Regions from separate parts of the Paenibacillus sp. 37 genome, predicted to be linked through region 1. Evidence: riboswitches for the same ligand, from Rfam matches in the RefSeq annotation. Region 1 holds a riboswitch; each other region holds the start of a gene.
What was found. A riboswitch is a leader RNA that binds a small molecule or an ion and turns the genes downstream of it on or off. The one in region 1 is predicted to bind cyclic di-AMP.
Positions count from the first base shown of each region.

Region 2: linked by a shared signal. The riboswitch ahead of F0220_RS07170 (HAD family hydrolase) and the one ahead of F0220_RS00150 (resuscitation-promoting factor) in region 1 are both predicted to bind cyclic di-AMP.
Region 3: linked by a shared signal. The riboswitch ahead of F0220_RS10485 (C40 family peptidase) and the one ahead of F0220_RS00150 (resuscitation-promoting factor) in region 1 are both predicted to bind cyclic di-AMP.

Region 1 covers NZ_CP043761.1:29,318-35,386, forward strand. Annotated here, with positions in the region: gene rsmI (16S rRNA (cytidine(1402)-2'-O)-methyltransferase) at 1-70, shown strand, start outside; gene F0220_RS00135 (AbrB/MazE/SpoVT family DNA-binding domain-containing protein) at 351-605, opposite strand; gene F0220_RS00140 (HD domain-containing protein) at 923-2,200, shown strand; gene F0220_RS00145 (TatD family hydrolase) at 2,533-3,303, shown strand; cyclic di-AMP (ydaO/yuaA leader) riboswitch at 3,545-3,798, shown strand; gene F0220_RS00150 (resuscitation-promoting factor) at 4,072-5,256, shown strand; gene rnmV (ribonuclease M5) at 5,412-5,957, shown strand; gene rsmA (16S rRNA (adenine(1518)-N(6)/adenine(1519)-N(6))-dimethyltransferase RsmA) at 5,962-6,069, shown strand, end outside.
Region 2 covers NZ_CP043761.1:1,616,867-1,622,935, reverse strand. Annotated here, with positions in the region: gene F0220_RS07180 (Nramp family divalent metal transporter) at 1-1,237, shown strand, start outside; gene F0220_RS07175 (HAD family hydrolase) at 1,380-2,063, opposite strand; gene F0220_RS07170 (HAD family hydrolase) at 2,191-2,589, opposite strand; cyclic di-AMP (ydaO/yuaA leader) riboswitch at 2,705-2,880, opposite strand; gene F0220_RS07165 (glutathione peroxidase) at 3,252-3,731, shown strand; tRNA gene F0220_RS07160 (tRNA-Leu) at 3,880-3,962, opposite strand; gene F0220_RS07155 (urease accessory protein UreF) at 4,408-5,109, shown strand; gene F0220_RS07150 (hypothetical protein) at 5,376-5,579, shown strand; gene F0220_RS07145 (nitrogen regulation protein NR(II)) at 5,607-6,069, shown strand, end outside.
Region 3 covers NZ_CP043761.1:2,305,102-2,311,170, reverse strand. Annotated here, with positions in the region: gene F0220_RS10500 (glucuronoarabinoxylan endo-1,4-beta-xylanase XynC) at 1-1,494, shown strand, start outside; tRNA gene F0220_RS10495 (tRNA-Leu) at 1,633-1,716, opposite strand; gene pelA (pectate lyase) at 1,890-2,852, opposite strand; cyclic di-AMP (ydaO/yuaA leader) riboswitch at 3,272-3,403, shown strand; gene F0220_RS10485 (C40 family peptidase) at 3,409-3,873, shown strand; gene F0220_RS10480 (carboxymuconolactone decarboxylase family protein) at 3,949-4,278, opposite strand; gene F0220_RS10475 (hypothetical protein) at 4,422-4,640, opposite strand; gene F0220_RS10470 (hypothetical protein) at 4,760-5,089, opposite strand; gene F0220_RS10465 (xanthine phosphoribosyltransferase) at 5,187-5,768, opposite strand; gene F0220_RS10460 (YkvI family membrane protein) at 5,973-6,069, shown strand, end outside.

The DNA.
Region 1 (6,069 bases):
TGCAATGAAAAAAACGGCTACCGATCGCGGTCTGGCGAAGCGGGATGTATATAATGCATTAATCGAGTAGTAATCTAACCAAATAACTACTGTTGTGGGGAACATAACCTGAAAAGAAGCTTATATCCAACCCTAGTGGAATATTAAAAAGAGCAGCGTGGCTAAAAAAAATTCCGAACAATTTCATCGTTCTCTCCCAGTTCGCGTGTGACGGAATCATTTTGGGTAATGGAACCCATAACAAGGCAAAAAAATACCTTCCGCGGTGGGGTTCACACCGGGAAGGTCATTAAGGAATATTAAAAGGTTAGAAATAACAATTTAGATAAGTCCAGTATACCTGGTTTTTCTTATTTTGTCACAGGTGCAGGGATTTCGGAAATACATTCGTTACAAACAATTTTACCTTTGAAGTAAGTAACGTTCTCTGCATTACCACAGAAGATACAAGCAGGCTCGTATTTTTTCAACATGATGCGCTCGCCGTCAACGTAGATTTCCAGAGCATCTTTTTCACCAATACCGAGCGTACGGCGCAATTCAATTGGAATAACTACCCGTCCCAGTTCGTCCACTTTTCTTACAATACCTGTTGATTTCATCATTATAATCAGTGCTCCTCTCAGCTAACTATCTTTGTCATTATTCGACATTATTTTATGTTTTATGATACTCATCATACCAACGATTCCCAAATCAGTCAACCTTAAAATTAGCTTAAAATTAAGGGTGTTTTTCACAAGGTTACTGGTGGTAAGGGATTGGCAGCAGTTTTTCGCATTTAAACCTCAATGTCAGCTTTGTCGATTTGGAAAACGACAAAACCACTTCATTCGACAAAGTTCGTCATATGGTGTCGAATATTAGGTGAATCGCAGAGCTCAAAGCGTTAATATAAAAGGAATTAAAGGAGTGAGTCGACATGGAACAACGTTTAACGGAAGAGAAAGTATTCAAAGATCCGGTACATAATTATATCCACGTGCAAGATCCGGTTATATGGCAGTTAATTAACACCCCGGAATTTCAGCGTCTACGCCGGATTCGTCAGCTGGGTACTTCTTACCTTACCTTTCACGGAGCAGAGCATAGTCGGTTCTCACATTCACTAGGTGTTTATGAGATCACACGCAAGATCATCTCTCAATTTGAAAGAAGTCATTATTCGGATTGGCCGAAGGAAGAAAAGATTGTAGCTCTGTGTGCAGCTCTACTTCATGATCTCGGGCATGGGCCATTCTCTCACTCCATCGAGGAAGCTTTTGACATGAATCACGAAGATTGGACTTGTCGCATTATTACAGGTGATACCGAAGTAGGGGCGATCTTAAGACGGTATGCTCCTGATTTTCCTGAGAAAGTAGCGTCTGTCATCCAAAAAACGTATGAAAAGCCGATTGTGGTGAACTTGGTGACCAGTCCGCTTGATGCAGACCGAATGGACTATTTGCTCAGGGATGCCTATTTTACAGGTGTAAATTACGGCACGATTGACCTTGATCGTATCCTTCGGATGCTGCGTCCTTATCATGGGCGGATTGTAGTCAAGGAGTCAGGCATGCATGCTGTGGAGGATTACCTCATGTCTCGGTACCAGATGTATTGGCAGATTTACTTCCATCCGGTAACTCGTAGTTCTGAAATTATATTGCGGCAAATATTCAAGCGAGCAAAAACACTCATACAGCATGGTTTTCAATTTCGCTTCATGATTGATCCACTCCCTCAATTATTTGGAGGAGAATTATCCGTGGATGAATATTTGCAGTTGGATGAAGCCTTAATTCAGACGGCATTTACACAGTGGCGAAAGGAGGACGATACTGTTCTAAGTGAGTTATGCGAACGTTTTATGGATCGCAAGTTATATAAGTATGTAGAGCTTGAACAGGTCGACTTGACAATGATGGAAGAGATTCGGGAAGCTTTTGTACAGGCTGGTCTCGATCCCGAATATGATCTTGAAATTGATTTTCCCTCGGATAATCCGTATGATGTGTTTCGTCCGGATGAATCCACAGATAAGCAGATTCTTCTTCTGGATCGACAGGACAATTTACGTGAGTTGTCAGAAGTATCTGACATTGTCCGTTCCATCAGTGGGCTTCACCGAGGGAAACATCATTTGTATTACCCGCAAAATAAGGTGGATGCGATTATTCACGAATTACCGTCACATATACGCCCCTATTTCTTGTAATCGTGTGGGTATAATCCGATGAAGAATTTCGATATCAAAACACTTTCTAAAAGAGCTATTTTTCATGATACAGTAATCTGCTTTAATGGGGCGTATATGTAGATCGACATAATTTTGTAAATGCAAGCAGGAAGAATGAGCACAATTAGCAATATATAGATCAGAATATCCGTATATCTTCTATATATTGTAGTTGTGAAGAAACAAATGTAATGATGTAATACACAGATACCCAAAATGTTTTATGTATGAGTCATTGAATTATTGAATTTTACAAATTTGATTTTGAAAAAGAAGATAGTCGTTATTTCGACATGAAGGGAGATACAGACATGATGCTGTTCGACACACATACACATCTGGATGCACCACAATTCGACGAGGACCGCGAGGACATGATTCAGCGTGCTGTGGATGCAGGAGTTGGTCGCATGATCAACATTGGTTTTAACCGGGAGACAATTCCAACCACAATGAAACTCGCTGAAACATATGACTTTATATATGCAGCTGTAGGGTGGCATCCCGTAGATGCGATCATAATGCAGGACGGCGATTTGGAGTGGATTGCATCTTTATGCAAACATGAAAAAGTGGTTGCGATCGGTGAGATTGGATTGGATTATCATTGGGATACATCACCAAAAGAAATACAGCATCGCGTATTACGACAACAAATTGCTTTGGCGCGTGAAGTAAACATGCCGATTGTCATCCATAATCGGGATGCACATGAGGATATCATAAGAATTTTGCGTGAAGAGAAAGCGGGTGAAGTTGGTGGTGTGATGCACTCGTTCTCGGGCAGCTGGGAAACAGCCAAAAGTTGTCTCGATATGGGCTTCCATCTCTCCTTCGGAGGACCGATCACATTCAAAAATGCAAAGCAGCCCAAAGAGGTGCTGGAGAAGGTTCCTATGGACCGGTTTTTCATTGAAACAGATGCTCCATATTTGACACCTCACCCTTATCGTGGAAAGCGAAATGAGACAGCGCATGTACGTCTGGTTGCAGAGGCAGCTGCGGAAATTAAAGGCATTTCGGTGGAGGAAATTACTGCAATAACAACCAAAAATGCCATGGAACGATTTGGAATTCGTTAAAAAAACGAGCAAATGAGGCGAAAAAGGCAGGTAAGCGGAGGTAATTTGCTCTTTGATCCAAATAAATCAAGAATATTACAATATTTTAACCAAATATTCAGAAAAACGTACTTGATCAACGCTTTACAACATGCATCAAAACAGGATATCATCTTTTCAGTGAATTGTTGTGCGGAAAATTGGACAGATGTTCGGGGGATGAACAAAGGGACACTTTCCGATGAAACAACATTACTTTCATGAATCAGTCTCGCTGAGTCTCCGTTAACGGAGAGCGGGGGAACCAATAGGGCTTAAACATCGGTGTATTTGGCCGATGCGCAACGTTCGCTGACCCAAAAGCAGCGAAGGGAACTGCGAAGCCGTATTTGATTTCTTCTTTGGGTCTCGGGGTGAATTCAAGGGCGTCCGCCATGAGCGGGTGACCCAAGATAGGGCGGCTCTCTTTCGCCCGAACCCGACAGCTAACCTCGCAAGCGGAAAAAGAGAGGCAACCTCGTGCATGAATTTCCGATATTCAAAATCATTCGGAAGCCACGAAAGAGTTCCTCTTACACTCTTTCTTTGGCTTTTTTGTTTTTGAATAAAAGAAATATTGTCATCATACGGTAGGTATTCAGGAGGATGACATCATGTTGCGAAGATTGATTCATGGTGCAGAACCGGATTATGTTGGTCCAATCTGTGTTCTGTAGAAAATTTGGTATAGTCACGTCAAAGACATCATGCATTACTTTAGACGGCGAGGCTATGAAGGAGGACGGAGAAGTGGGCACATTCCAACCAGAAGAGACCCATGAGTCACGATCATCCAGTAAGTCTTTCGCGTTGCGGTGGAAGCATGAGAACATGCGTCAAATGGCATTGATCGCGATTTTCTCAATTGCGCTTACAATCATGATCTTGTTAGTCGTTTACGGTCAGGCCGGGAAACAAATTTCACTGGTTATTGATGGCAAAGCTCAGGTGGTAGAGACTCGTACAGGAATGCTTCAGGAAATGCTGGAGGAGCAGTCGATCACAGTCAGCCCTCACGATAAGGTATCCATGTCCATGAACGGGGCAATTACAGATGGAGACCGAATTGTTATTGAGCGGGCCGTTCCAGTTAACATTACGGCAGACGGAGACACCAAGACTCTGTATACAACGGATTCATCGGTAGAAGATGCAATTCAAAAATCAGGTATTCAAGTTGAAAGTAATGATAAAGTGTATCCGGCGCTTGGAACTGCGATCAAAGCGGAGATGAAGATCCGTGTAGTGCGCGTAACAAAGCGTACAGTCGAAGTAGAGCAACCGATCGCTTACAAAGTCATTAAAACGGCTGACCCTAGCTTGTACAAAGGGGATAACCGTGTCGTTGTGAACGGCAAAGAAGGCAAACTTGTGCAGCATATCGAAAAGGTATTTCAGGATGGAGAATTGGTCTCCAAAAAAATGGTCCGCAAATCTGTCGCGAATAATCGTGTAGATAAAGTGATCGCTGTCGGCACCAAAGCAAAACCGGTCGTGAAAGAACCTGAGATTCAGACCGTATCGGCTCAAACTTCAACAACCAAAAAGGCTACAACAACGAACTCGAAGAAAACATCTGCCTCGGGCAGCAAAGTGATTACCGTATCCGGGACTTCTTTTAAATACTCCAAAGTACTTAAAAATGTATCTATGACTGCCTACTCTTCTGAAGAGCCTGGCATTGGAACTAAAACAGCTTCCGGTACTCGTGTAACGGAAGGGCGCACCATCGCGGTTGATCCCAAAGTCATTCCAATTGGCTGGTGGGTATATATCGAAGGTCTGGGATTCCGTCGTGCGGAAGACACAGGCGGCGCGATTAAAGGCAACAAAATTGATGTGTATTATGACAGTGTGAAGCATGCCCTGAATTTTGGACGTAAGAAAGGCAAGACGGTCTACGTGATCGGTCCGGTGAAGCCGGAAGCGAACTAAAATCGTTTTACTTTGAAATGGGAATGCTATAAAATAGTTGCATGAATGATTCATGCGGAATATGCGGCGGAGGAGTCTGAATTCAGTCTCCCCCGCCGTTTGGCAGAGAAGAGGATATTCCTCTTCTTTTTGCGTTAGAAAGGAAGAAATGGAACATGATAAAAGAAGTCATTGTGGTTGAAGGCCGTGATGATACGGTAGCCATTCGTCGGGCCGTGGAAGCCGATACAATAGAAACAGGCGGATCAGCCATCAACCAACGCATTCTGAAGCGGATTGCGCTTGCTCAGGAGAGACGGGGAGTCATTGTACTGACAGATCCGGATCATGCCGGCGAACGCATTCGTAAAATTATTGCGAATAAGGTGCCTGGATGCAAGCATGCTTTCATTCCGGAAGCCGATGCAACGCGCAAAGGGGACATTGGGGTGGAGAATGCCTCACCAGAGGCGATCCGTCATGCTCTGGCGCGCGTACATACATCATACGAAGGTGCTCCGAGCCTGATCGATTGGGAGGACCTGATCGCGGCAGGACTTATCGTGCATCCGCAGGCTGCTGCACGTCGCATGGAGATGGGCAATCTGCTGGGCATCGGTTATTGTAACGGTAAGCAGTTCCACAAACGTCTCAGTGTATTTCAGATTACACGGGAAGAGTTCTCTACAGCATTAGCGCAAATTGAACGTGAAGGATTGTGAGCATATGAAGGACATGGAAGATACGATAGAAATTGCAACGCCTAAGCGAACGAAAGAGATTATTCAAAAACATGGATTCTCATTTAAGAAAAGTCTGGGTCAGAACTTTTTG
Region 2 (6,069 bases), 1.6 Mb from region 1:
GTGGAAGAAATTCCTCGCCTTTGTAGGCCCAGGATACCTCGTTGCCGTAGGTTACATGGACCCCGGGAACTGGGCAACAGATATCGCAGGCGGCTCGCAGTTCGGGTACACCTTGTTATCCGTTATCCTGTTATCGAACCTGATGGCCGTTGTCCTTCAGTCGCTGGCTGGCAAACTCGGTATCGTCACTGGACGGGATCTGGCTCAAGCCTGTCGTGAACGTTTCAGCATGCCTGTTGTCGTGATGTTATGGATTCTGTGTGAACTCGCCATTGCAGCTACCGATCTGGCTGAGGTCATAGGTTCTGCTATCGCATTAAAGCTGTTATTTAACATCCCCATGTTATATGGCGTTATTATCACCGCAGTTGATGTACTCCTGATTCTTGTACTGCAAAACAAAGGTTTCCGCGCTTTGGAAACACTCGTCATTGTGCTAATGGCGACCATTGCCCTCTGCTTCGGGATTGACCTCTTCCTGGCGAAACCCGATATGGGCGGTGTTCTCCATGGTTTTGTACCAAATGTTGAGATTTTGCAAAACCCGGCCATGCTCTATATCGCTATTGGTATTATTGGAGCAACTGTGATGCCGCATAATCTGTATCTGCATTCTTCCATTGTGCAGACCCGTCAGATCGAACAGACCCCACAGGGCAAAAAAGAAGCTATTCGGTACTCGACCATGGATTCTACAATCGCGTTGACACTGGCCCTGTTCATCAATGCGGCCATCCTTATTGTATCTGCTGCTGTATTCCACAGTGCTGGTATGACGCAGGTTGCCGAGATCGCAGATGCCTATCATCTGCTGACACCTCTATTGGGTACTACGGTTGCAAGTATTCTGTTCGGTGTGGCGCTGCTAGCATCAGGTCAGAACTCTACCCTTACAGGTACACTCGCTGGGCAGATCGTTATGGAAGGTTTCCTGAACATTCGAATTCCGGCTTGGCTGCGCAGACTGGTCACACGTCTGATCGCCATCATCCCGGCGGTAATTGTGACAGCCATTGCAGGAGAACATGGCACAGAAGAACTGCTCATTTTGAGCCAGGTCGTGCTGTCTCTTCAATTACCTTTTGCTGTAATCCCTCTGGTGATGTTCACGAGTGATAAAAAAAGCATGGGTGCATTTGCCAACAAATTGTGGCTCAAAATCATCTCATGGGTCATTACAGCTGTTATCGTTATGCTAAATGTATATCTGATCATTCAGACGATTCGGTTACTCTAATCTCGTTCTTATCGACTAAATCCTAAAAAGGCTGATCAACTCCGGTATTCTATACCCAAGTTGATCAGCCTTTATTGTTGCAATACAGCAACATGTTTCCTTTTATAATAAAACTCATACTCCAATAAATAACCATCTGAATCTAATCCTGATTTGGCATCAGTAACGGCAGGAGTTGATCCAATGAATCCACAGTCCAATCCGCACGTTTGTCATCCGATAGTTCTGGCTGGAATCTTCCGTAACCCTGCATAATTCGAATCGTACGCATGCCCAGCTTCCGAGCAGGTATAATGTCGTTATCGATCCGATCACCGATCATGACGGCTTCCTCCGGTTCACAACCAGCCTGCTTCAAGGCCACAGCGTATAACTCAGGGTCTGGCTTGGACACTCCTTCTTCAGCCGAACACGCCAGAACATCAACATACTTCCGCAAGCCGTAGCTCTCCAGTCTCTCTTCCGTTCCAGGACTCTGATTGGCAATAATGCCAATGCGATAATACCGTGACAACTGCTGAAGAACGGAATCCGCTGAAGGAAAAGGACGTTCAAGATCTTTTTGAAATTTCAGCTTGTCCTGAATCTGTTTTTGGTGTCCCTCGTCTTCAACGAATGTGCGAATCGCCACTCTCATAGGCCATTGCTCATATTTCTGGTAACAGTTCGCGAACAGTTCGCGTACCGCCTCAATTGTCACCGGATACCCCAAAGTACAAGCTTCACGGACGAACTGTCCGATAATATCATCAACCGGCTCCCATTCATCCACCAGCGTATCTCCAACATCAAAAAACAACCATTTCAATCCACCTACATCCGGCACGCCAATTCCTCCTTGTAAGCATAAAAAAGAAGACTCACCATCCTGCATGAGTCTCCTCAAACTTCCGTTTATCGATACATTCAATTATAACAGGCACCTTACACCTGAGCAATCACAAGCTATGGCATTAACCATTGAGGAGAAAGCCAACTTCCCCATTGAGCGAATATACAATCCGGTCTGCGCCCATGCCCCGATAGATGCCCTTAGGATGACTCTGCTCCGTAATCACGCACAGGGATTTCGAAGTCCATGAACGACAGATCTGTAAATAACGACAGGTCAGATTCAGGCTGTTCTCGAAAATAAACACGTTACCTACGCTGCCATGCGGCAAAAACCATTTTTGAGCTGCAGCTGTATTCATGCGAATGACATGTTCTACTCCGATTCTACGGAGTCTGCGCTCTTCCCCTGCACTGTTGGTTAGAACGGCAAACGGCATTTTTTTGTACATCAGCAATTTAATAAATTTGCGTCCTGCTTCATTTGGAGCAGTCACTAAAATCATCTCAGTATCCATCATTCGTTCCTCCCTTGGCGTGAAAAGACAACAAAAAAGAAGCGTGGGGGACCAAGGCCTCCCGAACGCTTCTTAAATAACCCATGGCGAAAACACCATGAACCAGCGTACGGCTTGTTGCCTCTCCCTTTAACGCTTACGAGGTTAGCTGACGGATTCGGGCGCGAGAGTCGCCCTATTTCCGGCTGTCACCGGAAAATTCACCCCATGAATGCCCACTGTCCTGGACAGCGCATTCCGTTGGTTCCCCCGTTTCCCATTCATCAATGAATGGAAACTCAGCGATTAAAACATCGTTCGTATATCTTAAGGTAAGATCGAGCGATATTATCGTTTGTTTCGTTTTTCAAGTACAATTTAGTTTAAATTGAAATTACGTTATGAATCATACACCCCCGCCATGACGGTGTAAAGTCCTTACAGATCACCAAATCGGCAGATTTTTGCCAATACTCGTTTATAATAACGCTTACAATAAGGTTATACTCTATCCACCTCTTCAAGGCTATCTAATTCTCACTCTGACGAAAATCACTTCGCAATTCATTCACGTATTCTGCACAACTTGCCTGTTTTGATGCTTTTAACACCACATTAGTTTTGCAATATTTAATTGTAGCCAATATAATAGAAGATATAAGAGTAAATAAATGGAGGCGATTTAGATGACAGTCTACGATTACAAAGTGAATACCCTTCGCGGTCAAGAAGTTGAAATGTCCGACTACCGTGACAAAGTGCTCCTGATTGTGAATACGGCAAGCTCATGCGGCCTTACTCCTCAATTCAAAGGTCTGCAAGAACTGCAAGACAAGTTTCAAGATGCTCCATTTGAAGTTCTTGGTTTCCCAAGCAACCAGTTTGCACAGGAAAAAGGATCTTCCGACGATATTGCCGAGTTCTGTCAGATGAATTATGGCGTAAGCTTCCCAATGTTTGAGAAAATTGATGTAAACGGCTCAAGCGCTCACCCTCTTTTCCAACACCTTAGCACAGAAGCTCCTGGCCTGCTCGGTTCCAAAGCAATCAAATGGAACTTCACCAAATTCCTTGTGGATCAGAACGGACAGGTACTGAAACGTTATGCTCCCAAAACAACACCGGACAAGATTGAAGAAGATATCAAGAACTTACTTCAAAAATAATACACAGGCCACCCGTAGCCGTAAGGTAGAGCACCATTGCCCCGGTAATGGATGGCTTTTTTTCTCAACCCAGATGTCATACTGTTCGAAAAAGACAAAAAAAGAAGCTCTCCAATAACGGAAAGCTTCTTCTTCATCGTTCATATGATGCGGTCGAGAGGACTCGAACCTCCACGGGCATACGCCCACTACCCCCTCAAGATAGCGTGTCTGCCATTCCACCACGACCGCATGTCGTAAATAATCGGCAACAGAATTGATTATACCGGGCTCAGAACTAAAAGTAAAGTATTTTTTAATACTACTTTTTCAGCTAGGCATTTTCATCAAAAATCGCATAATCTCGTCATCTTTACCCATGAACTGCATATTATTAGATTTGATCTCCTCTTTTTCGGTAAGAGCCGATCTTGTTGATTCATTTATATATAGTCCTTCCTTCTATAATAGTTCTCCCTGCACTCCACCACATAAATAACACATTAAGTTATATAAAATAACACAAATATTAAATTACAGATTTAATCCATTAAATTTTACGGATACCATTGACAAAAAGCGGACATTTATGGGAAGATAACTATCATATAATTCGGATTTATAAACATAAAGCAAACAAAAAGGATTATAAATGTCACTATAAGTGACATTTAACGAACACAGGAGGCGAATGATTGTGAACCGTGGGAATAAGCTGCTCGATTATGTCAACCTGCTTGATTCCTCTATTCAGGTTGGAGGGTTCACCCATTCCTTCGGCATGGATATCCATATCAGGGAGGGTACCATTCGTAATGCTGAAGATCTCGAATCATTCATGCGTTGTCAGTTGCATCCCAGCATCGTTCGTCTTGAAGGTATGGCCATCAAAGGCATCTATACCGCAGCAGATCACAAAGATACATGGCGGATAGCTCTAATCGACAAGCTCGTCCATGTTCAGCGAACCCCTGGAGATCTCAGAGAACAAGCTGCCGCCATGGGTAAACGATTGATCAGACTTGCACGTGCTCTGCACCCCTGGATTGAATTCAGCCAGCTCGAACAGATCTTTGCCAAATACGATTCGGTTGGCTGCCTCTCCACTGTTCACGCCTGGATTAACCACCACCTCGACATCCCGGTCGAGGAGGCGGTCCTTGGTTACCTGCATTCAGCCATGAATGCCTGCATAACCGAAGCCTCCAAAGTCATTCCCCTGAACAACGATACAACCAAGGATCTGATGGTCAGCCTGGCCACAGATCTGGAGAATGAATGGAAGACCGTCAGCGCCTCGGCTGCGGATGGACTGGCACAGCCAACCTCGATGTCCATGAAATCGTTTTTCCCCAGTTTCCATATGCTTGGAGCTGGACTTCATGCCTACAGGGCCTAATCCTCTTCCTCCTCATACCTGCTCCCCTTCATTCAGACAAACTAAAAAACACGCGGCAACCTCCTTGCCGACGTGTTTTTTGTCATTTTATTTGTTTTATTTACGTATTTACGCCATTTATCATCACAAAATACACTTTTTTCCGTCTTTTTTAATTGTTAGATGACGAATTTACGTATATAATGAAACATACAGCTCGCATTTCTATATATTCTACATGATGAAAGGGCGGCTGAATACTACATTCTAACCAGGGGTGAACCCTTTTGAACAAGAAAAAACCAGTTACTCCGTTCGGATGGGCCATCAAACGACGGCTAACCGAACTTCAAGTGGACCAGAAGACCTTTTGTGAACAGCATGGCATCCCACCCTATCGTTTATCCAATCTTATTCACGGCACACGCAAAGCAACCCGATTCAGGCACCTGGTCGCTGATATTTTGGATATTCCAGATGAACTGAGATAAGATTTCTGCCAAAGGAGGGTCTCATCCATGAGACATGTTACATCCGATCTGGAGAGGCTGTCGTTCCAGTCCATACGTCACCAACTCATCATCGTTGATCACAATTGGATTATCCAAAGTTGTAACCGTGCCTGGCAACAGGGACTTGGTCAATGCTCACCTAACCCGGATATACACAGTAGTTATAGACATTACCTGCATCTGACGGAAGCCTGGGCAAAACGAGGCAAGAACGCTAACATGGCACTTGTCGCACAGAATTTGAAAGAACGCGGAATACCCTTTAATCGAAATCATACATATGACATCTGCGTGTATACTGTATACAACGAAAAGAGGTGGTTTCGTGTAGAACTCACCCCTCTATCTTATGCAAATTCAATTCTGGATACCAATCTCGCTTTGATTGCACACATGGATATTACCGAACAGAGAAAGACAGAACACCAATTGAAGAAGGCATTGTCTGAAGTGCGCACATTGCGCGGAC
Region 3 (6,069 bases), 2.3 Mb from region 1:
CGTGAAACTGCTTTTGGTAATGACCAGAATCAGTTAGGCTTCTCAATTCTCAGGATCTACGTTGATCCAGATTCCAATAACTGGTATCGTGAAGTTGCCACTGCCAAACGGGCTATTGAAAAAGGAGCTATCGTATTCGCATCCCCGTGGAATCCTCCAAGCAGCATGGTTGAAACGTTCAACCGCAATGGGGACACCAATGCCAAACGTCTGAAATACGACAAATATACTGCATATGCGCAACATCTGAACGACTTTGTAACCTACATGAAAAATAACGGCGTAGATCTGTATGCCATTTCGGTACAAAACGAACCGGATTATGCTCATGACTGGACCTGGTGGACTCCACAAGAGATCCTTCGATTCATGAAAGAAAATGCCGGGTCCATCCAAGGTACCAAAGTCATGGCGCCTGAATCCTTCCAGTACTTAAAGAATATATCCGACCCCATCCTGAATGATCCGCAGGCACTTGCCAACATGGACATTCTGGGAGCACATACGTATGGAACCCAGATTTCGAATTTTGCCTACCCTCTTTTTAAGCAAAAAGGAGCCGGCAAAGAACTGTGGATGACTGAGGTGTATGTTCCGAACAGTGACAACAACTCAGCAGACCGCTGGCCTGAAGCATTAGACGTTTCCTATCACATGCACAATGCCATGGTAGAAGGTGATTTCCAGGCCTATGTGTGGTGGTACATCCGCAGACAGTATGGTCCGATGAAAGAGGACGGTACCATAAGCAAACGCGGATATAATATGGCCCATTTCTCCAAATTTGTACGTCCTGGCTATCTCAGAGTGGATGCAACCAAAAACCCGGATACGAACACATTTGTTTCTGCCTACAAAGGGGATAACAAGGTCGTTGTCGTAGCAATTAACCGTGGAACTTCGGCCACAAGCCAAAAATTCGTTCTGCAAAATGGTAATGCCTCCACGGTGTCCTCATGGATTACGGACAGCAGTCGCAACCTGGCAAGCGGGGCCTCGCTTAACGTATCCAATGGGGCCTTCACGGCACAGCTCCCGGCTCAGAGCGTAACAACGTTTGTTGCCAACATTACTGGCGGGAATAACGGCGGAAATACAGGTAGTGGCACTACTTATGAAGCCGAGACCGGAACAACTCTTACGGATGCTACCATTGAAACGATCTACCCTGGTTACACTGGCTCCGGGTATGTTAACTTCAATGCGATGACTGGTTCAGCCATTCAATGGAACGGTATTAATAACACAATTACAGGTACTAAAAACGTAAAGTTTCGTTATGCGCTGGAAAGCGGAACCCGTAACCTCGACATTTTTGTGAACGGAACCAAAGTCATTAGCAACGACCCCTTTCCGGCAACGGGAAGCTGGTCCACTTGGGTTGAAAAAACAATACAGGTCCCCATGAACATGGGGACCAATACATTGAAAGTGGTTACCACTGGATCGGAAGGACCAAATATTGACAGCGTTAATGTTACCGCAGCACAATAAACGTTCCGTATGGCTGATGGAAGACATTTGCTGTACGTGCAGCTAAACACTAACCTGTTGGATACTAAATCTAGTGTTATATCAAAAAATGCAAAAAAAGACTCCTTAAGCTAACGCTTAAGGAGTCTTTTTATTAGATGCGGTCGAGAGGACTCGAACCTCCACGGGGGTTAGCCCACACGGACCTGAACCGTGCGCGTCTGCCAATTCCGCCACGACCGCATATTGTATCTCCGTGATCAATATCGGCGACAAGAAATAATATATCATGTGGAATCTATCATGTCAACACTGAAAATAATAACAATAAAGCCCGAACCAGACGTCCATGTCGATTCAGGCTTTACCTTTAACTACTAAGAGTTTGGTTCATTAAAACGGAAGCATACTACAAATTACAGCTTGGAAGGCCAGTTGCCATACCATGCATACCCGCCTCTTCTTTCTTTATCAATATCACTTAATTTGTATTTAACTACCCCGTCACGACCAATAAAGATTGGTTTATCTGTTCCTATCTCATAGAAGCGTGCCCAAATTGGTGCTGCTTTGGAATCAGCGATAATTTTACTATCTCCATTAGCTCTTTCATATTTGTACCCCGTAATTTTCACCTTGTTAAACCAAGCCTCCGCTCCTTTAATGGATGCGGTAATTTTAGCGTTAGCAGGTCTGGTTTTCAGAAATTTAACAATCGTTACACTCTCTCCAGCTGTCAGCGATGGCACTTCGTAGATTCTTGCGCTCGCTGGTTTAAGGGAACTGGAATCATGTTGTTGTCCCCAAGCTGTCAGCTTACCACCTGAAACGACCTGTGTATTCAAAATCGCCTCCACACCTTTGGCAACTGAATTTTTACTACGGTTAGCAAGTGTGCTGTCTATAAACGAGAAATCACCTTTGCGTGCTGCTACTTCATCCAGCATGATCATTACGTTAATCATGGCATCATCATTGTAAGTGATATGCTTGTGATATCCGGAGCTTTGGTAAACTTGTGGCCATCCGCCGTTTGAATACTGCATGTTGATCAAAAAGTTAATCCCTTTGATTGCAGCTGTGGAGTATCGGGGATCATTCGTCTTTTTAAATTCCTTCGCCAATCTTCTAATTTCTGAGTATGTAGCCTTGTTGTCTATCGTGGACTTCGCCCACTCTCCACTTGTCTGTTTATAATCTTTTCTCCAACCTCCATCCGGCAGCTGGTTCTTCAAAATATCAGAAATACTCGCTGTAGTACCTGAAGCATCCGCAGCAGATACCGTCCCTACAGGGAGAACTGCCATTCCAACTGCTGAGAACACCATCGTACATGCCAGGACAAAAGTAATTATTTTCTTCGCTTTCAAATGTAACACTCTCCTATGTTCGTTTTTATAAATCTTCCACTTCTACTTTACTTATGAAACGCGTCCTTAAACCTCCTTTATTTGTAATTATCGCATAATAAAATCAATTTTAATCCAATATGTGGATTGGATAATCAGATAATATGCAAAAAATCGATTTTTGTCAATATATGCAACTTAATGAATATAATCTCTCTAATTCTACATAACGGGATAGTTCTTTTAACTCATGACAAACCTATTTATTTATCCAAATTCGTCTTAAACGAACCAATAATGACGTTTTTGTCATGAATGGTACCCAAACTTGATCCCTTCTTTCATATAAAAACCTTAATTCCGCTAACATTGAGGTATTACGAAGGGTTTTAAATAGGTTTGACAATTACGCATTTATGCAATATAGTTTCAAATAGTTACAAAAACTTAATTATTCATTGCCGAGTTTCATGTTTGAAAACGGGGGAACCAATTTGGGTGAATTATTCTTATACATAGGAAATATAGGGAACCTTCTACCGAACCCTTAGCTAACTCCGTAGGCATCGAAGGGAGAACATTGATTTTGAAAAAACTGATTATCTCCATTTTTGGAGCAGCTGTATTATTTACATCCGGGGCAACAAGCACAGAGGCAAGCAGTATCAACTCCGTAGTGAACAACATGACAGGTATTCCTTACAAATGGGGTGGCACGACTGTAGCCGGCTTCGACTGTTCTGGTTTTATGAGATATCTTTTCAACAAATACAGCATTGAATTGCCACGTACTTCTCAGCAACAAGCCAAAGCAGGTACGCCAGTATCCAAGAGCAATGTTCGGACAGGTGATCTGGTGTTCTTTAATACAACAGGCAAAGGTATTTCACATACAGGTGTATATATCGGCGGCGGACAATTCGCTCATGCCTCCAGCAGTAAAGGTGTAAGCGTCACGAAGTTATCGAATCCATACTTCAATGATCGTTACGTAACAGCACGTCGGGTAACTGGACAGTTTATGTATGATAAAATGTTAGGTAAAATGTAATTCACATACAAAAAGGCATCGGTTATTAACCGGATGCCTTTTTTGTACTTAGAAAAATGTATGTTGCATCGCTTACTAATTCAGCGCCTTCTGCACTCGCATCGCACCCTGAGAGAGGGCATGTCCTCCTCCAACAGCTCCGGCCACCGCAACGGTCTCCATAATCTCCTGATCTGTTGCTCCCTTGGCACGGGCTTCTTCTACATGGTAGAAGGTACATACCTCATTGTTGGCGAATAATCCAATCCCAAGCGCAATTAGCTGTTTTGTCTTGGCATCAATCACGCCAGGTTGGAAACATTCTCCGGTAAACTCATGATACGACTTCACCACACCTGGCAGTACATCGCTTAATGCTCCAATCTGATCCTTGTAGGCATGAACTTTATCATTCATCAATGTCATGGCTTGTAGCACACCCTCTCGGCTTATAGTTACAGATCTTCCTCACTGTACCTATCTTCTCTCCCGAGTGAGCCAATTATGCCAAGATATCATGGTAATTCCAAACATTTAAACGCTCATGGCTCTGCCATAATCATAAGCTATTACTCACTAAGTGGACTCTGGCGCGGCTCGCTGAACAGCTGATATTTGTAACTGCGATCCAGCTTAACTACACGTCGATTCTGACGTCGGATAAGTACCTGCTCGCCATCCCAGGCAACAACAATCCCGGTTACATCGTTCGATTCCAGCTCGTCCCGTACTACTCTAACTTTCTCACCTGACAGACGCAGGGCGTCCAATTCTGTATCACTAATCATTCGCATGGCTCCTATTTTCCAAATTTATTTACAAAAAGAGACCTAAATGAAATGTCATTTAGGTCTCACGTGACTGTATTAGACTGTCATGTCATTCGAAATTATGTCCCGACTGAAAGTTACCGCTGTGCGTGCTCTTTGCTGTCGTTCTTCTCGAACCAAAAATCAAGCACTTTGGCGGACATCACACGTTCTTCAAGGTACTCCACTTGATGCGATGTAAATTGTTCTTTCCAAGAGAAGGACAACTCTTCGCACAAGCCTACAATCGTCAGTAATTCTGACCAGGCAACATAGCGTTTGTACCAGAAAAATTGAGGATGTTCAATCATATAGGGATAAAGGTCATCGAATTCCGTATGTTTACAATCTAGGGCACGTTCAAAATGAACTTTCGATTCCGCCAGCTTATCATTAAAAAATTGTTCTGTTGCCGGTTGGTTCCCCATGGTGTTGCCTCCTCTCCCTAACATAACCCCATTATAAATGAAATCGGCGGTCATGCAAAGGCATAGTTCAAAAAATAGGCCCTATTCCTTTAAAATGTCACATTTCGTTATCGTCAAATTGTACTGTTCCATCGTTCAGGGAACGAATGCGTACCAAGGCTTCCACCGGAATACCCTGTTCACGAATCGTGCGTGCCCCTGCCTGGAAACTTTTCTCGACCACAACGCCGAATCCGACGAGTTCCGCGCCAGAACGCTCAATAATTTTGATGACGCCACGAGCCGCATCTCCATTGGCAATAATATCATCAATGAACAAAATGCGGTCATTCTCATGAATGAACTCGCGGGATACCATAATGTCAGTTACAATTCCTTTGGTAAAGGACGGTACACGTTCACAGTAAGCATCAGGATCAGCTAGAAGTGTTTTTTTACGACGGGCGAATACAAGGGGCACCCCAAGTTCATAGGCTGCGGCAAACGCAACCGGAATCCCTGAGGATTCTACCGTGATTACCCGAGTTACTCCACTTTCACGAAAACGGGCAGCAAACTCACGTCCCATCTCCATCGTTAATGCAGGATCAATCTGGTGGTTCAACAAACCATCCAGCTTTAATACTTGATCCGAGATAACAACACCCTCTTGTAAAATTCGTTGTTTCAATAATTCCATGATTTGACCTCCCAAGCCTATCCTATGAGGTAAAAGTATCATATATCTATCTATAAGTTCAAGCGAAATTGCCTGGGGGCTGTCATTGAGACACAATTCAAGCCAAAGCACATTATCGATTGTCATGACTTTCGTGGGTCAAGCATACCTTGTACCATGGTACCCGCATGTCCAAACTATACAGGGGCCTGAGAGGGGAAACACATGAAACAGGCATTTCGGGTGCTGCAGATCGCATTTACATACATCGGAACGGTTGTCGGAGCCGGCTTCGCTACAGGGCAGGAAATTTTGCAGTTTT